3 regions of the Cellvibrio fontiphilus genome follow, and region 1 is predicted to be linked to each of the others. Evidence: predicted binding sites of a transcription regulator. Region 1 holds the regulator's gene; each other region holds the start of a gene.
What was found. The regulator sigma-54, encoded in region 1, starts transcription at its own class of promoters, with help from an activator protein. The targets are predictions, from matches to a motif close to TGGCACANNNNTTGCNNT.
Positions count from the first base shown of each region.

Region 1 (5,340 bases):
GCTGTTTATGAACCACGTTAAATCCACTTTCAGGTTGCTTGGCCTGGTCACTGTTTTACTCAGTGCTGGCGCAGCTTGGGCATTACCCAGCGACAAAAACGAAACCATCCGTGGCTCCGCAGACAACCTAACCGTTGACCAGAAAAATGGGGTAGCCACCTATACCGGCTCAGTAGAAATCCGCCAAGGCTCCCTCACCATCAAAGCCGATTCAATCATCATTCACACCAACGCTGACGGTGGCGTTGAAAAAATGGTTGCTACAGGTAACCCGGCTAAATTCCAACAACAACCTGAAGAAACACAGGGGATAGTTACCGCCGCGGCCAAACAAATTACTTACACACCCAGCAATGAGCACTTGCTTCTGGTCGAAGATGCATCCGTCGAGCAAAATGGCGCCGTCATGAGCGGCCCACACATTAACTATGACTTGGTTAAAGAAGTCATGAAAGCCGAAGGCAACACCGCAGGTGAAGGTCAGCGGATTGAAATTGTCATCCCCCCAAAATCTGGCTCCGCAAGTGATTCACAGGCTCCCTCTTTCACTCCAGGCAGCAATTAACCTATGCCAAGTTTGCACGCGCGTCATCTCGCCAAAAGCTACAAAAAACGCAAAGTAGTTATCGATGTTTCGATCACTGTCGAGAGCGGTCACATAGTGGGTTTGTTAGGGCCAAATGGCGCTGGTAAAACAACCTGCTTTTACATGATTGCCGGCTTGGTTCCTGCCGACAACGGTAGCGTGCTTATTGATGACAGGGATATTACCCAGCTACCTATCCATGGACGCGCACGCGCTGGTATTGGCTACTTACCCCAGGAAGCATCTATCTTTCGCAAACTCACTGTCGCTGACAACATCATGGCGATACTTGAAACGCGCAAGGATTTGGACCAAAAAGCGCGTGCAGAAAAACTTGAAGCACTCTTGAGCGAATTTCATATCACGCACATCCGAGATAGTTTGGGTATGGCGCTCTCGGGGGGCGAACGTCGCCGCGTAGAAATCGCACGCGCACTGGCCACAGACCCCAAGTTTATTCTTCTGGATGAACCCTTTGCCGGTGTGGACCCCATTTCTGTAAATGACATTAAAGAAATTGTTCGCCATCTTAAAGATCGCGGCATAGGTGTATTGATAACCGACCATAATGTGCGCGAAACCCTTGATATCTGTGAAACGGCCTACATCGTCAGCGAGGGGCACATAATCGCAGAGGGCAGCGCTGATACTGTGCTGAGCAACAGCAAGGTTCGCGAAGTCTATCTGGGCGAGCACTTCCGCCTCTGACGAACAAAGCAGAAACAACTTGACAAGCAACATTCTTTGTCTACTAGGCATAAAGCTTGCTTAAGCATGTTGCTTGAAGCGCAAACCCTGACTAAACTCCACTTAACAGATGTTTTCCATACCGTGTTATTTAAGGGTTTGTTGCAACAACAATGAAACAATCTCTCCAGCTTAAACTCGGCCAACAGCTGACCATGACCCCCCAACTGCAGCAGGCAATTCGCCTCCTGCAGCTTTCAACCCTGGATTTACAGCAAGAGATCCAAGAGGCGCTTGATTCAAATCCTATGCTTGAAATGGAGGAGAGCTTTGACTCCCCTAGCCAAAGCAGTGATTACGAAGGCAGTGCTGACGATCAAATCGATTACAACCGCCAACAAGAAATTGCTGCCGAGTCCGGCACCGATACGAGTAATGATTACTCCAGTAGCGACAGCTTCACCTCTTCCACCAGCGATAGCTTTAGCGAGCCTAGTTACAGTGACACCGAGAGTTTTGGTGAGAGCGATAACTTTAGTGATGGGGAGTCATTCAGCGATAGCGATGTCTATGGGGAAAGCGAGAGTTTTAGTGCCGATAGTGGCGATTGGAGCGACTCCATTCCTTCCGATCTACCAGTAGATACCAGTTGGGATGACGTTTACCAAACCTCCGCAGCGGGAAGCTCAAACAACTTCGACAATGAAGACAGTGACTTTGAAAGCCGCCGCGCTGCAACAGACTCACTTTATGACCACCTGATGTGGCAACTTAACCTCACCCCAATGTCTGATCGTGATAGGGTGCTGGCAATGGCCATCATCGATGCCGTAGAACCCAGCGGCATGCTATCAATCAGCATTGAAGAAATATTTGAGGGAATGCGCAACGATCTGGAAGATCTGGAGTTGGATGAGGTGGTAGCGGTACAGCACCGCTTACAACAGTTTGATCCCTGCGGTGTCTGCAGCCAGAATCTTTCGGAATGCCTGCTGGTACAGCTGCAACAGTTTGACACCAAGACGCCATATCTGGATTCCGCGAAACTTATCGCCAAGCTCTATCTACCTATTTTAGGCAGCCGCGATTATCGTCAGCTGATGCGCCGCACCAAGCTTAAAGAAGCTGAACTTAGCCAAGCTATAGCCCTTATCCAGAGCCTTAACCCCCGCCCGGGCGATATTATCGCCAGCGGCGACACTGAATATGTTGTTCCTGATGTGTTTGTAGAGAAGCGCGATGGTCGCTGGATAGTGGAATTAAATCCAGAAATTGCACCGCGCCTACGCATCAATGCCAACTATGCTTCAATGGTAAAACGAGCCGACTCCAGTAGCGACAATACCTTTCTCAAAGACAATTTACAGGAGGCTCGCTGGTTTCTAAAAAGCTTACAGAGCCGTAACGAGACACTATTAAAAGTGGCGAGCTGTATTGTAGAAAAACAACGCGGCTTTCTAGACTACGGGCCGGAGGCAATGAAACCGCTGGTATTACATGACATTGCCGAGATAGTGGAAATGCATGAGTCCACCATCTCTCGTGTGACCACCCAAAAATATATGCATACACCGCAAGGTATATTTGAACTTAAGTACTTTTTCTCCAGCCACGTCAGTACCGATAGTGGAGGCGAGTGCTCATCGACAGCAATTCGCGCCATTATCAAAAAACTGGTTAGCGCTGAGAACCCCAAAAAACCCCTGAGCGATAGCAAAATTACCGACTTATTGGCGGAACAGGGAATTCAGGTGGCGCGTCGCACAATCGCAAAATATCGCGAATCGCTGAACATTCCACCTTCAAACGAACGTAAGACCATTTGACTTAGTATTGTCACTGGCAAGCAGTACCTAATTCGGAAGAAAATCAAGGATGAACTGTTAGGTTGTGCTGATCACAACCATTTTGTTTCTATCGAGAGGAAGTATCTATGCAAATAAACATTAGTGGTCATCATTTGGAAGTTACCGATTCACTAAAAGACTACGTCAACAGCAAAATTGAGCGTCTAAGTCACCACCATGATCGAATTACCAGCACCCATGTGATCCTCTCCGTTGATAAACTTATTCAGAAAGCAGAGGCCACTATCCATGTAAGTGGTAAGGACTTGTTTGCAGATGCAACCCATGATGATCTCTATGCAGCTATTGATGCCCTGGCAGATAAGCTGGATCGCCAGCTAATTAAGCACAAAGAAAAGATGCGCAGCCATCGTTAATCATCATGCGGCGGGTCGTCAGACTCGCCGCGTACTTATTGATAGAATCTTTTAGTCACACCTACCATGCAAATTCAAAATCTTATTACCCCTGGACGCACGCTTTGCGGTGTTGAGGGCGGCAGTAAAAAACGCGCCCTAGAGTTGTTAGCTAACGCTATTGCTCAGGATGTTCCGGGTATTGAGGCAGACGAACTCTTCCGCCGGCTAATCGGCAGAGAGCGCCTTGGCTCTACCGGCATAGGGCACGGCATCGCCATACCCCACTGTCGCATCGCAAATTGCAATAGCACCATAGGCGCGCTGCTCACACTGGCAGATCCAATCGATTTTGATGCCATAGATTCACAACCGGTTGACATACTGTTTGCAATGTTGGTACCCGAAGATGCTCATGATGAACATCTACAAACCCTGGCAGCACTGGCAGGAGCTCTCAACAACGCTGACTACCGCCAACGCCTGCGCACAGCGGACAGCGATACAGCACTTTTTCAAGCAGCTATAGCCGCCCCCTAGTAGGTCTATGCCATGCACCTTGTGATAGTAAGCGGGCTGTCAGGCTCAGGAAAAAGTACCGCACTGCATGTGCTGGAAGATGTTGGTTTTAATTGCATCGACAACCTACCCGTTAGCCTGCTACCAGCATTGGTAGCCCAAATACAAATCCACAAGGACGACCAGCAGCGCTTTGCCATAGGCATTGACGTGCGCAACGCCTGGCAAGACCTGAATATATTTCCGCAAATGATCAGTACACTGAAAGAGGCACATTTGCCCTTTCGGACCTTGTTTCTGGATTCTCAGCCAGCAGTACTTATTCAACGCTTTAGCGAAACACGGCGCAAACACCCACTTTCGGATAAGCACACCAGCCTTGAGGAATCCATCACGGCTGAGCAGCATTTATTGGAGCCAATCCGGGATTGTGCTGACCAAATAATCGATACCAGCCATTTGAACCTGCATGAATTGCGGGATTTAGTGAAAGAGCGTGTTGTTGGGCGCAGTGAATCGACCATGGCAATCCTGTTCGAGTCCTTTGGTTTTAAACACGGCATTCCTGTAAACGCCGATTTGGTGTTTGATGCTCGCTGTTTACCAAACCCTCACTGGAAACCCAACCTGCGCCCACTGACTGGTAAGGATCAGGATGTTATTGAGTTTTTGGAAGAACAAATCACTGTCAAAGAGATGTATGAGGACATTGAGCACTATCTGACACGCTGGCTACCTCGCTACCAAGCAAACAACCGCAGTTACATCACCATCGCTGTCGGCTGTACCGGAGGACAACATCGCTCGGTTTATCTGGCGGAACGATTACAACGTCACTTTGATCAAAGTTTTAACGATGTGCAGGTACGCCATCGCGATATCAACAAACACAAAAAGCATTAAACCATGCCAATCGAAACCCTCGACATTATCAATAAGCGTGGCTTACACGCACGTGCGGCAGCCAAGTTTGCCACTTTGGCAAACCAATTCAAGGCGAGCATTCAGGTGCGTGTGGGTGAGGGTATCTGGGCGGATGCAAAGAGTGTAATGTCTCTAATGCTACTCGCCGCAAGTTGTGGCAGCCGTATAGAAGTCAATATAGACGGCGAGGATGCGGAGATAGCGATGAGCGCTATACGCAACCTGATTGCAGATCGCTTTGAAGAAGGCGAATAAATACTCTATTGTTAATCCAAAGCAGTTGTGACTGAAGCCTCTGTGCACTAAGCTGCGCGACCTTTTAAACGCTACTCACCTTTATACTGGCTGCCAACCTTGCCGGGCTTTCATTTGGCATGACCTACTGAATACGACAGATACTTTTATGGTTTACAACTACGAC
Region 1 is NZ_JBHRTF010000004.1:847,347-852,686, reverse strand. Features, by position in the region: gene lptC (LPS export ABC transporter periplasmic protein LptC) at 1-21, shown strand, start outside; gene lptA (lipopolysaccharide transport periplasmic protein LptA) at 8-565, shown strand; gene lptB (LPS export ABC transporter ATP-binding protein) at 569-1,294, shown strand; gene ACFODX_RS12170 (RNA polymerase factor sigma-54) at 1,447-3,099, shown strand; gene hpf (ribosome hibernation-promoting factor, HPF/YfiA family) at 3,207-3,497, shown strand; gene ptsN (PTS IIA-like nitrogen regulatory protein PtsN) at 3,564-4,016, shown strand; gene rapZ (RNase adapter RapZ) at 4,029-4,898, shown strand; gene ACFODX_RS12150 (HPr family phosphocarrier protein) at 4,902-5,174, shown strand; gene yjgA (ribosome biogenesis factor YjgA) at 5,323-5,340, shown strand, end outside.

Region 2 (5,340 bases), on a different contig from region 1:
CTTCTGCTCTCCTGAACGCCCTGACAATGGGCAATTGGGCTACTGCAAAAAGCAAACCAAGTCAGCAACAGGCCTGATTCCGCGAATTTAGCCGCAAAAACTATCCATAATGGGGAATAGCAGAAAGATCATAGCACCAAAATGGTGCATCTATTTTGGTGTGGGCTTTGGTGGGGCATTCTTTTTAATGACCGGGCGGATTACGTTAACTATTACCGGGGCTGATGTGCCCAATGATTGCCCATTGGCATCTATGGCTTCGACTACCAGGGTGTGAGTGCCGCGCGGTACATCTTTCACAATCACGTTATTGAGGGTGGTTTCTTCCAATAGCTCGCCGTTCATAAAATAAACCAGCAAATGATCCTCGCGGAGCGGCGGGTTCACACTGGCAGCTATGGCCAGATCGCGTTGACCGACAGGGATGGTGACATCGCTGCGGGGGCTAATAATCTGGATTTGGTAATCCACCTGTGCTGGCCGCGATTCAAAAGAAGTGGCGGGAGCGGATTCTGGCAAAGGTGGTGCGCCGGGCACTGTATTGATTTCGCGCAGTTCGACTTTCTCGGCCTTATCGGAGGTGGGCTTGTCGGTGTAAATTGTGCGCCCATCCTTATCGACGGTTTTGTATACCTCTGCGGTGGCAAGGGGGGTAAGCAATATCAACAGCAGCCAGTAAAAGCGCATCTCAATCTCCCAATCGACAAGTTCAAGTCTAGGTTACCCGTGCGCCGCCCAAAGAAAAAGCCCGCCCCCTTGCGGGTGCGGGCTTTTTCACAGATCGCCAGCGCCAGGCACTGGCTATCAGCACGGCTTACACAGAGTAGTAAAGTTCAAATTCTACTGGGTGCGGAGTCATGTTAACGCGTTGGATCTCTTCTTTCTTCAGGGTGATGTAAGCATCGATGAAGTCTTTAGAGAACACGCCGCCAGCCAACAGGAACTCGTGGTCAGCTTCCAGGTTAGCCAGAGCCTCTTCCAAAGAAGCACAGACTTGTGGAATCTCGGCTTCTTCTTCCGGCTCCAGGTCGTACAGGTCTTTGGTGGCTGCTTCACCCGGGTGGATCTTGTTCAGAACACCATCGATACCGGCCATCAGCAAGGAAGCGAAGCACAGGTATGGGTTGGCAGTTGGGTCTGGGAAGCGGGTTTCAATACGTTTTGCCTTCTCACCAACGGTGTAAGGAATACGGATAGACGCAGAGCGGTTGCGTGCAGAGTAAGCCAGCATTACTGGAGCTTCGAAGCCTGGAACCAAACGCTTGTAGGAGTTGGTAGAGGCGTTACAGAAAGCGTTCAATGCTTTAGCGTGCTTGATGATACCGCCGATGTAGTACAGGGCAGTTTCAGACAGGCCAGCATAAGCGTCGCCAGCAAATTGGTTTTTGCCGTTCTTGGAGAAAGACTGGTGAACGTGCATACCTGAACCGTTATCACCGATCAGAGGCTTCGGCATAAAGGTCGCGGTTTTACCGTATTGGTGAGCAACGTTGTGTACGCAGTACTTGAGGATTTGTACTTCGTCCGCTTTCTTAACCAGGGTGTTAGCGCCTACGCCGATTTCACACTGGCCAGCGTTAGCTACTTCGTGGTGATGGATTTCAATTTCCAGGCCCATAGCTTCCATGGCGTTACACATAGCGCCACGGATGTCGTGCAGTGAGTCTACTGGCGCAACGGGGAAGTAACCGCCTTTTACGCGTGGAGCGTGGCCGTGTTTACCTTCAACGTCGTCACCTGATGACCAAGCTGCTTCTTCAGATTTGATTTTGTAGAAAGCGCCGCCCATTGAGCTGTGGAAGTGAACGCTGTCGAAGATGAAGAATTCTGGTTCTGGACCAAACAGAGCTACGTCGCCCAGACCAGTAGACTTCAGGTACTCTTCAGCGCGCAGACCGATAGAGCGTGGGTCGCGGTCGTAACCTTGCATGGTGGCTGGTTCAACGATGTTACAACGAATGTTGATGGTTGCTTCGTCGTAGAAAGGATCGAGAACGGCAGTTGAATCGTCTGGCATCAGGATCATGTCTGAGTCGTTAATGCCTTTCCAGCCAGCGATAGAAGAACCGTCGAACATTTTACCGTCAACGAAGAAACTGTCGTTTACCACGTGAGCAGGGAAAGTTACGTGTTGCTCTTTACCTTTGAAATCGGTGAAGCGCAAATCAATCCAGCGAGCTTCGTGTTCTTTGATCAGGTCTAAAGTCTTAGACATTGAATGCCTCCAAGTGTGATAGCCCGAAGGCTACGGATTGTGAAAGTTATAACCACTTAGGTAACCGGCCAGTGGCCGTCTACCTGAAATTTTTCCCCACTTCATCCGACTCGCGACTCATTTAGGGGAGCGTGACAAGACTAGGGTGTCAGAAAAGGGGCAAAATATATGCCATTTAAATAAAATAGCAACAGACCAGTAAAAATAAGGCTTTCCACCGAATGCGGCGCCGTTAAATAGCTGCAAAAGCACCAATAAGGTGCGTAATTTTTCTAAAATGCACTCTTTGTGTGCATTTTAGTTTTACTGCGATTTTCCCTGCCATCTTAGCACCAAGAATGGCCGCTGGCGTCGGTGAAAACATCTCCTGTGTGCACCAAATGATGACGCCCATTGCCCATCTGTACAGCAGATCACAGTGGCGGTAATTTTGGCCATTTGGTTTTGCTCCAAAAAGCGATAGCCAATATTTATCAAGATTGTCTCGCTTGTGTTTTGCTTCCCTTGTAGCCTGCGCCGCGTTTGATCGCCCGGATTCAGGCTGGCGTATCGCTATCCACTTTTTACTCTACAACAATAACAGGTCAGTTATGCATGCAATGACAACAACCGAAATCTTCCTGATCGCTATGGTGATCATTTTTACAATCCCTTATTTGATTTGGCGTTTGGGGCGCACCGATTATTGGGCGCCGCTGGTGGTGGTGCAAATCATCATGGGCATAGTCTTGGGGCCGGGCGTTCTGGGCAAGGTTTTCCCTGAGTACTACACCTTTGTATTCACGCCCGATGTGATCAAATCACTCAACGGCATTGCCTGGTGGGCGGTGATGATTTTTGTCTGGATCGCTGGTATCGAGCTGGATCTTAAAAAAGCCTGGGCCTACAAGCGCGAGAGCAGTATTACCGCAGGTTTGGCGCTGGGTACACCGCTGTTATTTGGCTGCGGTGCGGCAGTGGCGATGATGGCCTACAGCGGTGGTTGGATAGGTGCCAAGGGCATGACCTGGCAGTTTATTCTGGGGGTGGGCATGGCCTGTGCAGTGACCGCTTTGCCTATCTTGATTTTGTTGATGGAGAAGCTGGAAATTTTGCGCCAGCCGATAGGCCAGCGAATCCTGCGCTACGCCAGCCTTGATGATATTGCCATTTGGGGTGTGCTGGCGTTGATCCTGCTGGATTGGGAGCGTGTGGGGCGTCAGGGTATGTTCCTGCTTGGTTTTGCTGTGCTGGCCTACCTTTTCCGTAAGTTGATGGTGGCTATTCAGGAAAAGGATCGTTGGTACGCCGGGTTTATCTGGCTGGCGATTTGCGGTTTAGCGGCTGATTGGGCTGGCCTGCATTACATGGTGGGTGCATTCCTCGCGGGCGCGGTAATGGATGCCGAGTGGTTCAATCAGGAGGATATGGACAAGCTGCGCCATTTTGTATTGATGATCATCATGCCGGTGTTCTTCCTCAGTACCGGCTTGCGCACCAACTGGGATGTAGGTGGTACGGCGGTATTTGTGGCGGCGGCGATTTTGTTGGTCGCATCAGTCTCCGGCAAGTTGGCAGGGGTGCATCTGGCGGGCAAAATCCTCAAGTGGGAAAAAGGCGAGGCCTCTATCATTGGTTGGCTGCTGCAAACCAAGGCGCTGATCATGATCATCTTCGCTAATGTGTTGCTCGATAAGCAGATCATCACCAACGAAACCTTTACTGCCCTGCTGATTATGGCGGTGGCCAGTACCATGCTGACGGTGCCGGTGGTGGCGCCCAAGCTGCAGAAGATGAAAGAAATTATCTTCCGCTCCAAGTAGCTGATCCCTGTAGTTGAATACAAGTAGTTGAATGCAAAAAGCCCCCGTCACTGCGGTGACGGGGGCTTTTGTTTGGAGGTAATTCAGCGAGTGGTGAGTGTGCTGGTTTTAAATTACAAAGCGCGATACCAGCGTATTTAAATCGGTTGCCAGTCGTGCCAGCTCATAGGTGGCCGCGCTGGTTTGATTTGCCCCTGCGGCCGACTGGGTGGATAAATCGCTGATGTTCACTATGTTGCGATCCACTTCCCGCGCTACCGCTGCCTGCTCTTCGGAGGCGCTGGCAATCAGCAGGTTGCGCTCGCTGATTTGTCCGGCTTTTTGATATATCTGCTCCAGTGCTACACCGGCTTGTTCCGCTACGGTGAGTGTTTTGCCGGCGTGTTCAACGCTGCCCTTCATTGAATCCACTGCCGCTGCTGTGCCTCCCTGAACTTTGCTGATCATCTGTTCAATTTCTTGGGTGGAAACCTGAGTGCGATGCGCCAAGGCGCGTACCTCATCGGCAACTACCGCAAAACCGCGCCCTGCTTCTCCGGCGCGTGCTGCTTCAATGGCGGCATTGAGCGCCAGCAAATTGGTTTGTTCAGCGATAGCGCGAATCACATCCAGCACCTTGCCTATATCTTTGGATTGTTCAGCCAAGCCGCCGATTTGGGCTGAGGTGCGGGTAAATTCTTCAGTCATGGACTTAAGTGCCGCCACTGTATGCATCACTTTGTCGCGCCCTTCGTGCGCCAGACGAGAGGAATCGTTGGACGCTTCAGCGGTACTGACTGCATTGCGCGCCACTTCATCTACGGCGGCGCTCATTTCGGTGACGGCGGAAGCCGCTTGTTGGATTTCGTCATTCTGGCGTTGCAGGTTGCGCGAGGATTCCTCCGCCACCGAGCTTAACTCTTCACTCGCAGACGCCAGCTGGACTGATGAATTACCTATCTGGGTGATGGTGCTGCGCAGGTTGTCCTGCATCAAGGCGACTGAGGCAAGTAATCTTGCCGGCTCGTCATTGCCATCAAAGTGAATCTGTTGGGTAAGTTTACCGCCCGCGATAGTCTCGGTAGCACTCACGGCTTGCTGTAATGGAAAGGTAATGCTGCGGGTGATGCTCGTGGCGAGTATTGCAGTGATTGCCAGTGCAATCAGAATGCTGGCAATACCCATGGTTTTGCTGAGTTCGTAAGTGGCCTGGGATTCTTTGGCTGATGCATCGGCGCCATCGCGGTTGACTTTGCCTAACTCCAGCAGTGCTTGCGTCATACGGTCAGCCAAAGGGTTCATGCTCTCTTCAATGATATGCAGAGCCTCAGTCTGATTGCCGGC
Region 2 is NZ_JBHRTF010000002.1:283,488-288,827, reverse strand. Features, by position in the region: gene ACFODX_RS03100 (DUF4124 domain-containing protein) at 151-687, opposite strand; gene glnA (type I glutamate--ammonia ligase) at 815-2,215, opposite strand; gene ACFODX_RS03090 (hypothetical protein) at 2,448-2,609, opposite strand; gene ACFODX_RS03085 (cation:proton antiporter) at 2,815-4,017, shown strand; gene ACFODX_RS03080 (methyl-accepting chemotaxis protein) at 4,126-5,340, opposite strand, start outside.
Region 2: a site for sigma-54 is predicted at 2,372-2,389, ahead of glnA (type I glutamate--ammonia ligase). Genes of this name have one in related genera too.

Region 3 (5,340 bases), 530 kb from region 1:
TGGAGCGGCGCAACACATCTATCGCCTTGTGGCGCGGAAAACTGGCGCGCCATGCCAGCGCCAGGGTGCGACCAGCTCCGGCGAGCGGGCGCGCCACCAGCCGACTGGCAGCACAGATTCCGGGCGTAGCCGCTGACCGCGGCACCACCGCCAAACCCTGCCCCGCGGCAACCATATTGCGCAGGGTTTCAAGGCTATTGATTTCATCACCAAGGAGCACCGTCTCAGGCAGTAAAGCCAGTACCTGCTGGCGCAGGCAGTGCCCCTGCGCCAGCAACAGCTGGGGCTGCCCGCGCAGAGCAGCCAGATCCACTACCTGGCTGGCACTCAGTACATGGGTAGACGGCATTATGACTACCAGAGGCTCGTCATATAAGGGCTGCACCACCACATCCGGCTCGCTAAACGGCAGCGACACCAGAATGGCATCCAAACTGCCTGCACGCAGCTGCTTGCAGAGTTCCGCACTCATGCCCTCACTAACACTCAGCGGCATGGTCGCCACCTGCTGTGCAAGGTAGGGCACCAATTGCGGCAACAGGTAAGGCGCCAGGGTATGGATCACCCCCAGCGACAAGCGCCCCTGTAGCTGGCCGCTGCCAGCTTGGGCCAGCCGCCGGATATCACTCACCCCGGATAACACCCGCCGCGCCTGATGAATAATGTCGCGCCCGAGCACTGTAGGGTGTACCCCGGACTTGGTGCGCTCAAACAGCACCACGCCCAACTCCTCCTCCAACTTGCGCACCGACACACTCAAGTTGGGCTGGGTGACATCGCAGCGCTGGGCCGCACGGCCAAAATGCCGCGTATCCGCCAACTCAACGATAAATCGCAGTTCCGCCAAGGTCATAAAAGACACCTAAAAAATTATTGCCGACCGGTTTACCGGCAAATGAAACCGACAAACAGCTGCCACCCAAAAAATGATAGCCAAAATTTATCGACCTTACATTGCGATGGCACCCAGCTTTCCACTACAAAGCACAACCCGCCTGCGTTTAGCCGGATGCCACCTAAACGCCGGACGTATAACAACAGCAGTATCAACATAAAAATCGGATTCATCCCATGACAATCGCGCAACTTTCTATCGTCTTCTTCTTGCAGATGTTCGTTATTCTCGCAGCTTGCCGTCTGGTCGGCTGGCTTGGGCAAAAATATCTTCACCAGCCCCAGGTGGTAGGTGAAATGATTGCCGGGGTAATCCTTGGCCCCTCACTTTTTGGTCTACTAATGCCCGAGTTACAGAAAAGCCTGTTCCCCACCGAAATGAAAGGCGTGCTCTACGTGGGCGCGCAGCTGGGTGTAGGCATGTATATGTTTTTGGTGGGCCTGGGCTTCCGTGGCGACCACTTCAAAGCCAACATCAAGAGTGCTGCCGCCGTATCCATCTCCGGTATGGCGGCCCCTTTTATTGTCGCGATCCTCATAACTCCCTGGCTATTGACTGTGCCGGGATTGTTTTCTGAAAAGGCGACTGTTTTTAGTGCCACCCTGTTTATGGGCGCCTGTATAGCCATCACCGCCTTCCCTATGCTGGCGCGCATTATCCACGAGCGCGGCTTGAGCCAAACCAAACTGGGCACCTTGTCGCTGTCAGCAGGCGCTATTGATGACGCCGGAGCCTGGTGTGTGCTGGCGGTAGTGCTGGCCACCTTTGGTGCAGGTGCGGAACTGGCGATCACCACCATTGTTGGCGGCATCATTTTTGCCACTTTCATGATTGTGGTAGCCCCCAAAATCCTGGCGCCTCTGGCGCGCGCCGCTGAACAGCAACAAACCCTCAGCCCAACGCTCTTTGCGCTGGTCATTATGAGCTTCATGCTGGCAGCCTTCACCGCCGACGCTATAGGCTTACATGCCGTATTTGGCGGGTTCTTGCTGGGCGCAGTGATGCCGCGCGGCAAACTCACTCAAGAGGTGAAACGTCAACTCGAACCGTTTGTCGTGATTATCCTGATCCCCATTTTCTTCACCTATTCAGGCCTCAACACTCAACTTACCATGGTTAACAATCTGGAATTACTGGCGATTGCCGCCGTGATTTTAGTTGGATCAATTGTTGCCAAAGGTGTTGCCTGCTGGGGCGCAGCGCGCTTGTGTGGCGCTGACAACCGCACCGCCATGGGTATTGGTGCACTGATGAACGCGCGCGGTTTGATGGAGCTGATTATTATCAATATCGGCCTGCAAGCCGGGGTGATTGGCCCAGCCCTGTTCTCCATGATGGTATTAATGGCGATAGTGACAACCCTGATGGCATCGCCACTGTTCGAGATAGTCTATGGGCGCCATGCGCGCAAAACCGGTGAGCTGGGTGCAATTGGCAGTGAAGAACCCGAGCACCAGCCAAATCAAACAGCCAAGCCTCAAGCCATTTAAACCTGCCGCCTCATTAACTGCCAGCCCGGGCCTCAACCCGGGCTTTTATTTTTCACCCTCACCGATTGCCTGCCGAAGAACCTATTAACCAGCGTACGCTTTGATAACATCCGGGGAATCCAAGTGTCGAACTTCTTGTCACTTAAGCCAACGCGCCACTCTTTTGTGAACAGCATCACCTTTCAAATCAATCAATTAGATGTGCTGGCACCCAATTTGCTTTGCACCTGCAAATTGTCAAATCAACCATTTTGGATAAAGTCATGCGCACACTTGTAAACCTGCTTGGATGCTTCAGCCTGTTGGCCGCCACCTCCGCTGTGGCCGGCCCCATCAGCATCAACCTCAACACCCCGGATTCACGCAATGGCGCGCTCAACGCGACCTATGCCATGCAGTACAACTACAACGAAGGCGACATCAACCTCTCGGTTACTGGCTGGTCCTATGGTGTAAACAAAACCAAAACCTGCAAGCGCTACAACTACTGGGGCCAGTGTGCAGAATACAAAACCGTCACCAGTGTGAAGCAGGAAATTGAGCAGGACTATGTTGGCAAGTGGGATGGCCTGGGCGTGGAAAAAACCGATAGCCCCAACCACGCCGTGGATAACGAAGGCGGTGATTTTGATATGCACCTGCTCTCCTTCGACCAAATGGTGATTGTGGACAGTCTGGATATGGGCTGGATCTCCAACGACAGCGATGTGACTGTGCTGGCCTACACCGGCACCAATTTTGATAGCGCTTCACTGCTCGGCAAAAAGTGGCAAGACCTGTTGGGCATGGGCTGGTCGCTGGTGGGCAACTACTACAACGTGGACTACCACCCCAATAGCGGCAAAATCAACGCTGGCAAGGTTGTCGCGCAGCACTGGTTGGTTGGTGCCTACAACGATGTGTTTGGCGGTTTTACCGGCGACAACATCAATAAAACCGGTGGCAATGATTACTACAAACTCAAAGGCATCACCCTGGATAAACCTCCGGTAGTTGAAGTACCTGAGCCAGGCGCACTCTTGTTGTTGGCACTGGGCCTGATTGGTTTGGGTGTGCGCCGCCGCATCTAAGACTTTGACTGGTTTGCAAAAGGGCGCTCTGTGCGCCCTTTTTTATTGCCTATAAATCCTAATCGCTTATGATGGCGTCCGCTCCAAAACAATAAAAAGCACCACTGCCACAAATCGCAAACAACAATAAAAGTGTGAATTACAAAAAAGGTCAACCACAACAAAAACAATCTCTTCGCGACGAGGTACCTTCACAATGCGCAACAAGTTACTGATCTCCATCGCGCTCACTTGCTCGTTTGTCATGGCAAGCCTGAGTGTACAAGCACAACAATTTAATGTGCTTTTATTTACCAAAACCAATGGCTTTCATCACGAATCTATCAACGAAGGTGTCACCGCCATGCGCGCGCTGGCCAAACGCCACGACTTTGCGCTTGATTGGCACGAAGATGCCAGCGTGTTCAGCGATGAACGCTTGCAAAAATATCAGGCGGTGATTTTCCTGCTGACCACCGGCGATATTCTCAACGACGAACAACAAGCGGCGATGGAGCGTTTTGTGCGCGCCGGCAAAGGTTTTGTGGGTGTACACAGCGCCTCAGACACCGAATACGATTGGGATTGGTACACCAAGATGGTGGGCCGCACTTTCCACATTCACCCCGCCAATCAAACTGCTGAACTGCAAGTGCTCGACCGCAAATTTCCCGGCCTTGAGCGCATGCCCGACCGCTTTTGGTGGACGGATGAGTGGTACGAATTTGGCGCAGAGCGCACCAAAGGTTTGAATTACATCCTCTCGGTAGATGAACAAAGCTACGACCCACGCGCGCAATGGGGCGAGAAAAAAGGTGTCGGCATGGGCAAATTCCACCCCATCGCCTGGTACCACAACTATGACGGCGGCCGCGCGTTTTACACCGCTCTTGGTCACCTGCCCGCCACTTACAGCGACACACTGTTTTTAGAGCATGTTTACGGCGGCATCTTCTGGGCAGCAACCGGCAAAGGTCTGCGCAAAAAATAATTCCAACGCACAACCCTAACGTAAAAATAACACTATGAAACTTTTCCTGAAAACCTACGCTCGTTTTATTTACCCGGCGGTCATTCTTATTATTTCGCTGGGTATTTATTTTCCTTTTTACGGCAGCCCCCAAGCCATGTTTTGGGACGAGAACTATCACGTTGCCTCAGCCCAAAAACATATAGACGGTGTGATGTATATGGAGCCGCACCCGCCACTGGGCAAAATGCTCATGGCCGTGGGCGAAGTATTGTTTGGCGGCAACGGCGAGGTTGATAAACAAAAGTTGTTGGAGACGGATTATTTAACCGGCGACAACGCGCCACCCACTATGACCTACAAAGGCTTTCGCTGGCCCTCGGTCATTATGATGGCGTTCAGCGTGTTATTTTTTTACGGCATTATCAATGCCATTACCCAGCGCGCCTGGTTGGCGGCGGCGTTTACCAGTTTGGTGATTTTTGATAACGCTCTGGTGATTCACTCGCGCGCCGCCATGCTGGAAGGTATACAGCTCTTTTTTATCCTCGCTGCACTCTATTATTTTGTGCGTGTGGCAACGGATTTTATCCACCACCAAAAAGCGATTTTATTAAAACACTATGCGCTGCTCGGTGTGTGGATTGGTTTATCCGTCGCCGTAAAAGTAAACGCATTTATTTTGCTGCTGCTGTTTGTCATGCTGTTTGGCGTAGACCAATGGAGCAATATAAAACAATGGCAATGGCGCAAGCTGTTGAGCCGCCTGGCCACCACTGTGCCCGCGGGTGTTATTCCTGTTGCCGCGGTTTTTTTCGCAGTGTTTTATGTGCATATCGGCATGGGCACCAAGGTTATTAATGACCGCACCTACAAAGCCTCACCGGAATACCTGGCGGAAATTCGCGCGGGCAACACCTGGTCGCCCTCCACTTT
Region 3 is NZ_JBHRTF010000004.1:322,069-327,408, reverse strand. Features, by position in the region: gene ACFODX_RS10080 (hydrogen peroxide-inducible genes activator) at 1-853, opposite strand, end outside; gene ACFODX_RS10075 (cation:proton antiporter) at 1,072-2,385, shown strand; gene xdp1 (exosortase-dependent surface protein XDP1) at 2,649-3,455, shown strand; gene ACFODX_RS10065 (ThuA domain-containing protein) at 3,652-4,425, shown strand; gene ACFODX_RS10060 (phospholipid carrier-dependent glycosyltransferase) at 4,460-5,340, shown strand, end outside.
Region 3: a site for sigma-54 is predicted at 2,591-2,608, ahead of xdp1 (exosortase-dependent surface protein XDP1). Genes of this name have one in related genera too.